Regions from separate parts of the Paenibacillus sp. FSL L8-0340 genome, predicted to be linked through region 1. Evidence: riboswitches for the same ligand, from Rfam matches in the RefSeq annotation. Region 1 holds a riboswitch; the other holds the start of a gene.
What was found. Region 1 has a riboswitch for S-adenosylmethionine ahead of NST07_RS28755 (methionine ABC transporter ATP-binding protein). Riboswitches for the same ligand answer to the same signal wherever they lie in the genome.

Region 1 (5,444 bases):
TTTCTGGCATGCGGGGGTTTTCGGTGTAATCTGTTAAGTCGGCTAAGGCACTAGCTTAAAATGCAGGGATAATCGCACCTTCGTATTTCTCTTCGATAAATGCTTTAGCTTCCGCAGAGTTCAAAGCTGCAGCCAGTTTCTGGATAGCATCGGAATCCTTGTTATCAGGACGGGATACCAGCAGGTTGGCGTAAGGGGAATCTGCTCCTTCAATGAACAATGCATCTTTGGTTGGAACAAGGCCCGCTTCAAGTGCAAAGTTGGTGTTGATCAGAGCAATATCCACTTCATCAAGCTGGCGTGGCAGCATTGCTGCATCCAATTCAATGATCTCAAGTTTCTTTTTGTTTTCGGTAATATCCGCTTTGGTGGAAGTAATATTAGTGTCGTCTTTCAAGGTGATCAGACCGTTTTTGGCCAGCAGGATCAGTGCGCGTCCACCGTTGGTGGCATCGTTCGGAATGGCTACTTTCGCGCCGTCAGCCAGTTCATCAATCGATTTGATTTTTTTGGAATAAGCGCCGAAAGGTTCAACGTGAACAGCAGTTACCGATACCAGTTCCGAGCCGTTCTTTTTGTTCTGGTCATCAAGGTAAGGCTTGTGCTGGAAGAAGTTCGCATCCAGTGCCTTTTCGGCAAGCTGTGTGTTCGGCAGGATATAGTCTGTAAATTCTTTGATTTCCAGCTTGATGCCTTGTGCTTCAAGCAGCGGAGCGATAGCCTTGAGAATTTCAGCATGCGGCACAGGAGATGCGCCGACCACGAGGGTTACAGGTTCTGCAGCTGGTTCGGTCGTTGGCTCTGCAGAAGCATCTGTTACTGGTGCATTCGTTGCGGCGGAATTAGCCACGTTATTGGTATTGTTATTGTTGCCGCAAGCAGCCAGCACCAATACCAAGGTCAAACTGAAAAATGTGAGCAGTACTTTCTTCATCTGTAAATCCCCCTTTATTAAGTGTATGAATAAGGCTATATATGGACGTACCTTATTTCCGGGTAAAAAATTTGACCAGCCGGTCTCCGGCCATTTGCAGCAGCTGAACTAGTATAACCATCAGCACTACGGAGATAATCATAACTTCTTTCTCATACCGGTAATAACCGTAGCGGATTGCCAGGTCACCAAGACCGCCGCCGCCGATCATACCCGACATCGCGGTATAGGAAACGAGCGTAACGAGAGTGATGGTCACTCCGGCAAGCAAGCCTGGACGAGCCTCGGGCAAAAGTACACGCATAACGATCTGCCCTGTGGAAGCTCCCATTCCTTGTGCTGCTTCAATCACGCCCCGGTCAACCTCACGCAGTGCTGTCTCTACCAGCCTGGCAAAAAACGGAGCCGCACCGATGACCAGCGCCGGAATTGTACCGAGCACGCCTATCGAAGTCCCCATAATTGACTTGCTGAAAGGAATCAATGCTACCATTAGAATAAGAAATGGAACGGAACGCAGGATGTTTACAAGCAGCGATAATGCCGAGTAAATAACCCTGATAACAATGTTATTTGATCTTCCCCATAAATATAACACAATTCCGAGTGGTAAACCAAGAATAATTGTGAATATTCCGGAAAATGCCAACATTTTTAGTGTAGCCACTGTTGCATCAAGCATTTCTTCCCAATTAATCGTATTAAAATTCAATCCGCCCACTATGAAATCACCTCCACATCAAGCCCCTGCGCCGTTAACTCGGCGATTGTGGCTTCAACCGCTTCAGGAGACCCTTCAAAACGGACAATCAGCTGGCCGTAAGGCACATCTTTAATTGTGGAGATTGTCCCCTGCAAAATCGCAAAGTTGACTCCGGTATCGCGGGCCACATGGGACAAGGTAGACTCGTACGTTTTTTGTCCCAAAAAGGTAATCTTGACGGCCTTGCCGAATTCACCGTTCACCGCATCAATGGCCGCCCGAAGAGGCCCGTCCTGCTGAGTTTCACTACGGATAAATTCCTTGGTTACTTCATGCTTGGGCTTTAGGAATACCTCTGCAACATTCCCCTGCTCGATAATACCGCCGCCATGAATGACTGCGACCCGGTCACAGATGCTCTGTATAACATGCATTTCATGCGTAATCAGCACAATGGTCAGATTAAATCGCTTGTTGATATCGAGCAGCAAACGCAGAATGGAATCTGTTGTCTGCGGATCCAGCGCTGAGGTCGCTTCGTCGCATAGCAGCACATCGGGATCACTAGCCAAGGCACGGGCCACGCCCACCCGCTGCTTCTGTCCACCGGACAGCTGGGCAGGATATTTGTTCAGATGTTGTTCGAGACCAACCAGTGTTATCAGTTCCTTCACTTTATGGTCAATTTCTTTTCCCGGAGTGCCCATCAGCCGCAGCGGAAAAGCGATATTATCGTATACTGTAGCCGAAGTGAGCAGATTGAAATGCTGAAAAATCATTCCGATTTTGCGCCGTTGCTCCTGCAATTGCCTCTGATTCAGCGCCGTCAGATCCACACCGTTCACCCATACCTCACCCTCTGTCGGACGCTCCAGCAGGTTAATGCAGCGGATTAGGGTGCTTTTTCCCGCTCCGGAATGACCGATTACTCCAAAAACCTCACCTTTTTTGATGGACAGGTTCAGATCCCAGAGCGCTGTAGCGGCCTTGCTGCCTTTTCCGTAGACCTTGGTTAAACCTTTTAGCTCTATCAATTGATGTCCCCCTCTCTTTATTTCTTTCTATAACATCAAAAAGACCTCTTACGATCGATTGCAGATCGCAAGAGGCCCTGTGCGTTTATTAACAATGCCTTCTCATCTGCCAAAGACCGCAAACCACGCGGTATTGTAGGAATTAGCACCATGACATTCATCTAAAACGCGGGTTGACGCGTATTACACAAATCGGTTGCCGGGCTTCATCGGGCCTATCCCTCCGCCGCTCTCGATAAGATTATGATATGAAATTAGTTGCCGTTCTCTGTGAGAAACGAATGCATGCCTAAGTATAGTAAGTTTCAGGTTTTTTGTCAAAGGGAAAGTTTTACTTAGAGCCGTCTCTTGCTTTCAAGGCTGCCGCGTTTTTACGCCACTGCTCATTGCTGTAACGGAACGAAGCCCTTAAAGATTTGCACACCATCTCAAGGCACTGCTTTAAATCCTCCAGATGACTGTCCAAATCTTCAAGCTGAATTTTGTCATGCAGCCCTTGATGTCTTTGCCAGAGATCATCCTGCATTTCCGCATTCATATAATGAATTTCGGCGTTGCGGCGTTTACGCAGATTCTGCAGCGGCTCCCGGTAAGAGTTCTTGATATTCTCCAGTTCTTCCGCCAGCGGCGCATGCGCTTTGAGCAATTGAAATTGCCGCAGTACGGTGAAATACGAGAAATGGGCTTTGACCTTGGTCGTGTTGAGATTATACAAACTGTTCAATACAGTTCCAAGCTTGTCCAGCAGTGAGAAGACACGAATAAAGCCGTTTTTATAAAAATAAACGTACCGGGCATAATCGCCCTGCTCGATCACCGTCATATCATCCATATAACCGGCAACAACCAATTTCCTGTAAAAGGCTGCCGCGAACCAGCTTTGCTCCAACTCGTCCAGGGAGGAAATCAGCCCGCGCGTCCATATCTCCAGCTTGCGGTATTCATGGTCGTGGTCCTCATGCGCGTTCATCTCCTTGCGCAGCATCGCTGCAAGCTTCGCCATGTTGTCCATGGCTTCAGCCAGTACACCGCCGTTCTCGCGCGGCGGTTCTCCCAGTAATATCCGCAGCATGTTTTGTCCTCCTTAAAGTTTTGTAAGCATTACATCCTGAATCTACTTCGTACAAAACTCGCTTCGGAAGCATTCGCTTAGTTTTGTAAGCATTACATCCTGAATCTACTTCGTCAAAACTAACGTCGGAAGCATTAACTTAGTTTTGTGAGCATCGGGAAATAGTTCCTCCAGTTTTGGTCGACCACCTTCACAATATCCCCGCATGGTTCCAGCTCATCCGGATAATCGGGCTTCATGCGGGCGTCGATAACAATCGGCAGCTTATAGCCAATGTGATGGCGGTTAACCTCGGATTCTGCGTAAATATCGCTCGCCGGATTAAACCGGGTGAACACAGTCCACAGAAAGGAGGTTTGCGTCTGAGCAGTTTCAGCGGCGTGATCCACCAGGATGACGAGCGGCCATTCCGTTTCGTTCTGGCGCAGTTCGGCGATCAGTCTCAGCGGAAGCTCAGGGTCGTCTATATAGGATGCACCCGATACCGTTAAACATCCTCCGCAATAAGGAACAACGCCGGTAATTCCGGGAAGCACTCCCTCATTATAGATACGGGGAAGGACCCGAACCGGGGAGCCGGTTCCCATCATTATGCCTTTACTGCCGCGATTCAGCTGCTGTCCAGTATAATCAGAGGTATCTTGAGCCGTATTATTCAGCACAACCAGATCAGTTTTCGGATCGAAACGCTCCAGTACCGTCTCCAGCAGCTTGGGGAAATCGCAAAGATCCACCGGCTCATTCGTCAGCAGCAGAAATTTGGTCAAAGACAGCTGGCCTTCTCCCAGAATGCGAAAAGCCGAGGCCAGCGCTTCGCGCGAATAGCTTTCACGCACAACGGCGGCTGCCAGCGAATGCGAGCCGGCTTCGGTATAAGACCACAGCGCCTTGACTGACGGCATCAGCAGCGGATAGGCCGGGGACAGGAGGCGCTGAAGAAAATCCTTCAAATAATAGTCCTCCTGGCGGGGTTTGCCGGCAATCGTTGCCGGATAAATCGCATCCTTGCGATGCCACATCCGCTGAACATGCAGGACAGGGAAATCATGCTGCCGGGAATAATATCCGTAGGGATCTCCGAAAGGTCCCTCCGGGCGACGCTCCAGCGGCGTTACAAGACCGCGGATGGCAAATTCGGATTCAGCGGGAATCCGGTGTCCGCCCATGGGATCCTTAACCATGGGCAGCCGGCGGCCAAGCATCAGCGAAGCCAGCAGCAGTTCAGGCAGCCGCTCCGGCAGGGGAGCAATGGCTGAGGCAATCAGCGCCGGCGGGCCGCCGAGAAATACGGAGACTGGCAGCGCCTCGCCGAGCAGTTCAGCCTCACGGTGATGAAAACCGCCGCCTTTATGGATTTGCCAATGGACACCTGTTGTATTGTCATCATAAATTTGCACACGGTACATTCCAAGGTTACGGTTCAACGGATTGGTAATACTCTCGGTATATACTAACGGAAGGGTAATCAGCGGCCCGCCATCCTCGTGCCAGCTTGTCACTCTGGGCAACTCCTGCAGCGGGTCGGTACTGCGGCATATGCCCAGCACAGGCGCTTCACCCTGCGGCACATCTTTGACGCCGACCTTGAGCAGATCATACAGCAGCCCTTTTTCTTTCCATATCGCCGAGGGGGTGGGCGGCAGCAAAGTTTCCACCGCCCCCGTCAGCGACTTCATCAGCTGTTCGGGCCGGGTCCCAAAT
Region 2 (5,444 bases), 3.2 Mb from region 1:
AGCAATGGGCAATGCTTAACGAAGATTAGAATAGATGCTATTCAGCTTCTTCTGAACAAAAAGACGAAGGCTTCCATTCCCTTGCGGTAACGGTGCCTTCGCCTAGCGTATTCGTCCGTTGTTGTTCATAGCCAATCCTTTTTGCGGAAAACAAACAGCATCCCGCAGCCGAGCGTCACCATAACGGCAATAACGCCATAGTAGCCGTACTCTGAATGGGTCTCGGGAATATTGTCAAAGTTCATCCCGTAGATCCCGGTAATTACGGTCAGCGGCATGAATATCGTTGTAATGGCTGTAAATACTCTCATAATTTCGTTGGCACGGTTGGCAATACTCGATTGGTACGCCTCGCGTAAGTTGCCCATAAGATCGCGGTAGGTCTCGAAGGTTTCAGAGATTTTGACCGCATTTTCATAAATGTCGCTAAAATACTTCTGCAGCTGGTCATCAATCAGGCGGAGGTCTTTTTTATTTAGGGTGTTGATAACCTCTTTCTGCGGTCCAAGCATCTTCTTCAACCAGAGTATTTCGCTGCGCAGACCGATAATCTCGCTAAGATGCGATTTCTTGGTATGCATAAGGATATCCTCCTCCAGCTTCTCAATCCGCACTTCAATCCGGTCGCCGACGGAAAAATAGTTATCCACGACAGTGTCGATCAGATGGTACAGGAAGCGGTCCGGCTCGCTGACCTCCTGCTCCCACAGGATGGGTTTCAGCACACGCAGTTCATGGATCTTTTGTTTGGTGACGGTAATAATGTAATGTCTGCCGAGAAACACGTTCAGTGCACGAAGGAAAATCTCCTCGTCATCGAAACGGATGCTGTTGACAACTATAAAATAATGGCTTTCATAAATTTCAATCTTCGGGCGCTGCTCCTCTTCGCTGAGGCAATCCTCAACGGCCAGGTCATGCAGATTGTATAAGGGCTGAAGCAGCTCCAAATCCTCAATATCCGCATCAATCCAGTAGAAGCCCTCTGTAGGGGCTGTCAGTGTTTCTTCAATATCCTCAATAGTTGTAAAAACTCCTGCGTTCACCTGCCGAATTTTCATCTGATTCACTCCTTCTGTCCCCAGTCTTCTCCAGGGATATGCTAATTAAAGCACAGAGAAAAAAATCAGCTTGGCCGGTGGTACAATCAACGAATAAGGCCAAATGACGTTTCGAGAGCATGAAGAAGAACTGCTCCCGCCGCCGGCAAGCTGATGTTAATCCTGTGTGGTAGCTCACTTTGCACGCTTAACTGCGCACCCGGGTCGCCTTCCATTCTTCTCTCACCTCTTCTTTTCGTCATTTATAGTATGAAACACTTGTCTAGTATAACGCCGGGGTATGCCTCTTTCAAGCAAAATTCTTTTCACTTTCAGGGGCTCTTTAGCATTGTATGGGCTTGACGAAAAGGAGGTTCATGATTTAAAGTGAATTTTAAGAAAAACAACGTTTGACATTTTAGATTTTTCTAACTGAATACAGCTAAATCTTATCAAGAGCAGGTGGAGGGACTAGCCCGATGAAACCCGGCAACCGGCGTGTGAACGCACGGTGCTAATTCTTGCGGAAGCTTTGCAGGGGATATTTGAATCCCGGCAGAAGTTCTCTGGCAGATGAGAGAGGCGCATATGACTGCAAATCTATGACCTTTCTCGCCCGAGAAAGGTCTTTTTTGGTTGTATTTTAAACACAAGCCGTATTAGCGGCACTCAAATTCAGTTAAGGAGTGGACACAACAATGCCAATTAAAATTCCCGACAGCTTGCCGGCCAAAGAGGTATTATCCGGGGAGAATATCTTTGTAATGGATGAAAGCCAGGCCTTCCACCAGGACATCCGCCCCTTGAGAATCGCTATTCTGAATTTAATGCCGACTAAGGAAACAACCGAAACGCAGCTGCTGCGCCTAATCGGAAACTCGCCGCTTCAGGTTGATGTGATTCTGCTGCATCCCAGCTCCCATACCTCCAAGAACACTTCGGCAGAGCACTTGAAGAGCTTTTATAAAACCTTTGACGAAATCAGCCACCGCCGTCTGGATGGATTAATTGTTACCGGCGCCCCGGTAGAACAGATGGAGTTCGAGGATGTGAACTACTGGGAAGAGCTGAAAGAAATCTTCGAATGGAGCAAACACAACGTTACTTCGACCATGCATATCTGTTGGGCTGCCCAGGCAGGACTGTATCACCACTTTGGAGTGCGCAAGGTTAGCTTGGACGAGAAATGCTTCGGAGTTTTCCCGCACACCCTGAGCCATAATAACGTCAAGCTGCTGCGCGGATTTGACGAAGTGTTCCATGTTCCACATTCCCGCCATACCGACATTTCCCGTGAGGATATCCTCGCTAATCCGGATCTGCAGATTCTGGCCGAATCGGAGGAAGCCGGAATTTATCTGGTAGCGACACATGACGGCAGACAGATTTTCGTTACCGGTCATTCTGAATATGATCCTTTTTCCCTCAAATGGGAGTATGACCGGGATGCAGCCAAGGGGATGGATGTCGCACTGCCGAAGCATTACTATCCAAAGGATGATCCGCAGCGCACACCGCCGGCCGTCTGGCGGGCCCATGCCAACTTATTGTTTGCCAATTGGCTCAATTACTATGTATACCAGGAGACCCCTTACGATATTGGTCCGATTATTTAAAAGAGAAGACGTTAGCTGCTTCACACCATATAGAAATGATTACACCACATTTAGGAGGCTTACAGATGGACGAGAAACTTAGGATTGAAAGCAGACTGGCGCAAATTGGCTCACAGGAAGATCCCGCTACAGGGGCAGTAAATTATCCGATTTATAATGCAACGGCATTCCGCCACCCTAGACTCGGACAAAGCACAGGTTTTGACTACAGCCGCACCAAAAGCCCAACCCGCTCCGTGCTGGAAGAGGCGGCTGCGGAGCTGGAATCAGGAGACGCCGGCTTTGCCTGCAGCTCCGGGATGGCTGCGCTGACCACAGTGTTTGCACTGTTCGGGCATGGTGACCATCTGGTGGTCTCGCTGGATCTGTACGGGGGCACATACCGGCTGCTGGAGCGGATTCTGTCCAAGTACGGGATCACAGCCTCCTATGTGGATACAAACGATCTTGATGCGCTGGAAGCGGCGCGCCTTCCGAATACGAAGGCTGTATTTATTGAAACCCCGACCAATCCGCTGATGATGATTACGGATGTGTCAGCCGTGTGTACGTGGGCCCGCCGGCAAGGACTACTCACAATCGTAGACAATACGCTGCTTACCCCGTTCTTCCAGCGTCCGCTGGAGCTCGGCGCGGATATTATTGTCCATAGTGCCACCAAATATCTGGGCGGCCATAACGATGTCCTTGCGGGTCTTATCGTTACCAAGGGCACCGAGCTGTCGGCAGAAATGGCCATTCTGCATAACTCTCTGGGTGCCGTACTTGCACCAAATGACAGCTACCAGCTGATGAAAGGCATGAAGACGCTGGCCCTGCGTATGGAGCGGCATGAGAGCAATGCGCTGGAATTGGCTCATTATCTGCTGGAGCACCCGGCTATTGCAGAGGTATTCCATCCGGGGTTGCCTGATCACCCGGGCTACGAAATTCAGAACCGCCAGTCCTCGGGCAACACCGGGATCTTCTCCTTTAAGGTAAAAGACGCCAGATATGTGGAGCCGCTGCTCCGCCATATCCGCCTGATCGCCTTCGCCGAAAGCCTGGGCGGTGTCGAGTCGCTGATGACCTATCCGGCGGTGCAGACCCATGCCGACATTCCGGTCGAAATTCGCGATGCCGTAGGCGTGGATGACCGCCTGCTGCGCTTCTCTGTCGGAATAGAGCATGTGAATGATCTGAAGAGCGATCTCAGCCAGGCGCTGGAAGCAGCGCGGATCGAGCTTGAGGAAGCTGCGAATTAAAGAAAAGCAGACGGATGATAAAGGTACCGGCAGCAGCGCCGCTTGATGGCTCTGCTGTTTTTTGCTCTTATTAGGAATGTAAAAACATGCCTGCCTCGGCTGAGGAATCACGTGTACGCAAAAAGTTTCTCAAGCCGCCCGGATTGTGATACGATGAAGAAACGAGCTTATTCAAATGTTATACAAATTTAATTCATCCATCATACTAAATGGGCTTAAGAGGAGGCTGCGAACGATGAGTGCGATAGATCTTATTCTGGATAAGACGCTGAAGGGCGAACGTCTTCAATTGGAGGACACTATCCGGTTGTTCGAGAGCAACGAAATTGAGAAAATGGGCGCTGCCGCAGATATTATTATGAAACGCTGGCACCCGGACCCGCTGGCCACATTCGTGATCGGCCGCAATATTAACTACACCAATGTGTGTGATGTGTACTGCCGCTTCTGCGCATTTTACCGCAGACCCGGATCCGAGGAGGGCTATGTGCTTCCCGATGAGACCATCTATCAAAAAATTGCCGAAACCATAGCCGTAAACGGCACGGAAATCCTCATGCAGGGCGGCACGAATCCGAATCTGCCGTTCAGCTACTATACGGATCTGCTGCGTGGCATTAAGCAGCGTTTCCCGGAAATTACGATGCATTCCTTCTCTCCGGCGGAGATTATGAAGATGAAGGAAGTGTCCGGCCTTTCTCTGGAAGAGGTAGTGCGGGAGATTCATGCCGCAGGACTAGATTCGCTGCCAGGCGGTGGAGCGGAAATTCTTGATGACCGTACCCGCCGCAAGATCAGCCGGCTGAAAGGCTCCTGGCGCGAATGGATGGACGTCATGCAGACCGCACATAAAATCGGCATGAACACGACCGCAACGATGGTTATTGGCCTGGGAGAGAGTATGGAAGAGCGCGCGCTTCATTTACTGCGTGTGCGTGAAGCTCAAGATGAGTGTATCGCCAATAAATATGACTCCGAAGGGTTCCTGGCCTTTATCTCCTGGACATTCCAGCCGGACAACACCAACCTGAAGCTGGACAGACAGACGCCGGAGGAATACCTGAAGACGGTAGCCATCAGCCGCCTTGTGCTGGATAATATCAAGAACTTCCAATCCTCCTGGGTAACGATGGGGCCTGAGGTTGGCAAGTTGTCCCTGCAATACGGCTGCAATGATTTCGGCAGTACAATGATCGAAGAGAACGTGGTTTCCTCAGCGGGTGCGACCTACAAGGTCAACATCGAGTCGATCACCCAACTCATCCGTGAGGCGGGCAAGATCCCTGCGCAGCGTAACACACGCTATGATATTCTGCGGACGTTCGAGGATGCCAATGCGAAGATCGACAATGATTTTGTCATGCAGAACTAGGAAGCTCCGCTGATATTCTAAGTTTAATAAACCTTCATAACAATGCGTTAGAGCACCTGTCCGTGTACTTGGAATTCACGGGCGGGTGCTTTTTGCTGTGTGCCTGCGTGGTGATAACTGACCAGTACTATGTCGAATCTACTAATAGTTTAAATTTTTACAAAACTATTTA

Region 2: another riboswitch for S-adenosylmethionine. It lies ahead of metA (homoserine O-succinyltransferase); the one in region 1 lies ahead of NST07_RS28755 (methionine ABC transporter ATP-binding protein).

What each region holds. Positions count from the first base shown of each region.
Region 1 covers NZ_CP151967.1:6,275,823-6,281,266, forward strand. The annotation lists gene NST07_RS28745 (MetQ/NlpA family ABC transporter substrate-binding protein) at 56-934, opposite strand; gene NST07_RS28750 (methionine ABC transporter permease) at 987-1,655, opposite strand; gene NST07_RS28755 (methionine ABC transporter ATP-binding protein) at 1,655-2,671, opposite strand; SAM riboswitch class I at 2,771-2,913, opposite strand; gene NST07_RS28760 (Cthe_2314 family HEPN domain-containing protein) at 3,003-3,743, opposite strand; gene NST07_RS28765 (UbiD family decarboxylase) at 3,878-5,444, opposite strand, start outside.
Region 2 covers NZ_CP151967.1:2,032,220-2,037,663, forward strand. The annotation lists gene NST07_RS09130 (immunity 53 family protein) at 1-29, shown strand, start outside; gene corA (magnesium/cobalt transporter CorA) at 126-1,061, opposite strand; SAM riboswitch class I at 1,487-1,620, shown strand; gene metA (homoserine O-succinyltransferase) at 1,739-2,656, shown strand; gene NST07_RS09145 (PLP-dependent transferase) at 2,722-3,900, shown strand; gene mqnC (cyclic dehypoxanthinyl futalosine synthase) at 4,136-5,272, shown strand.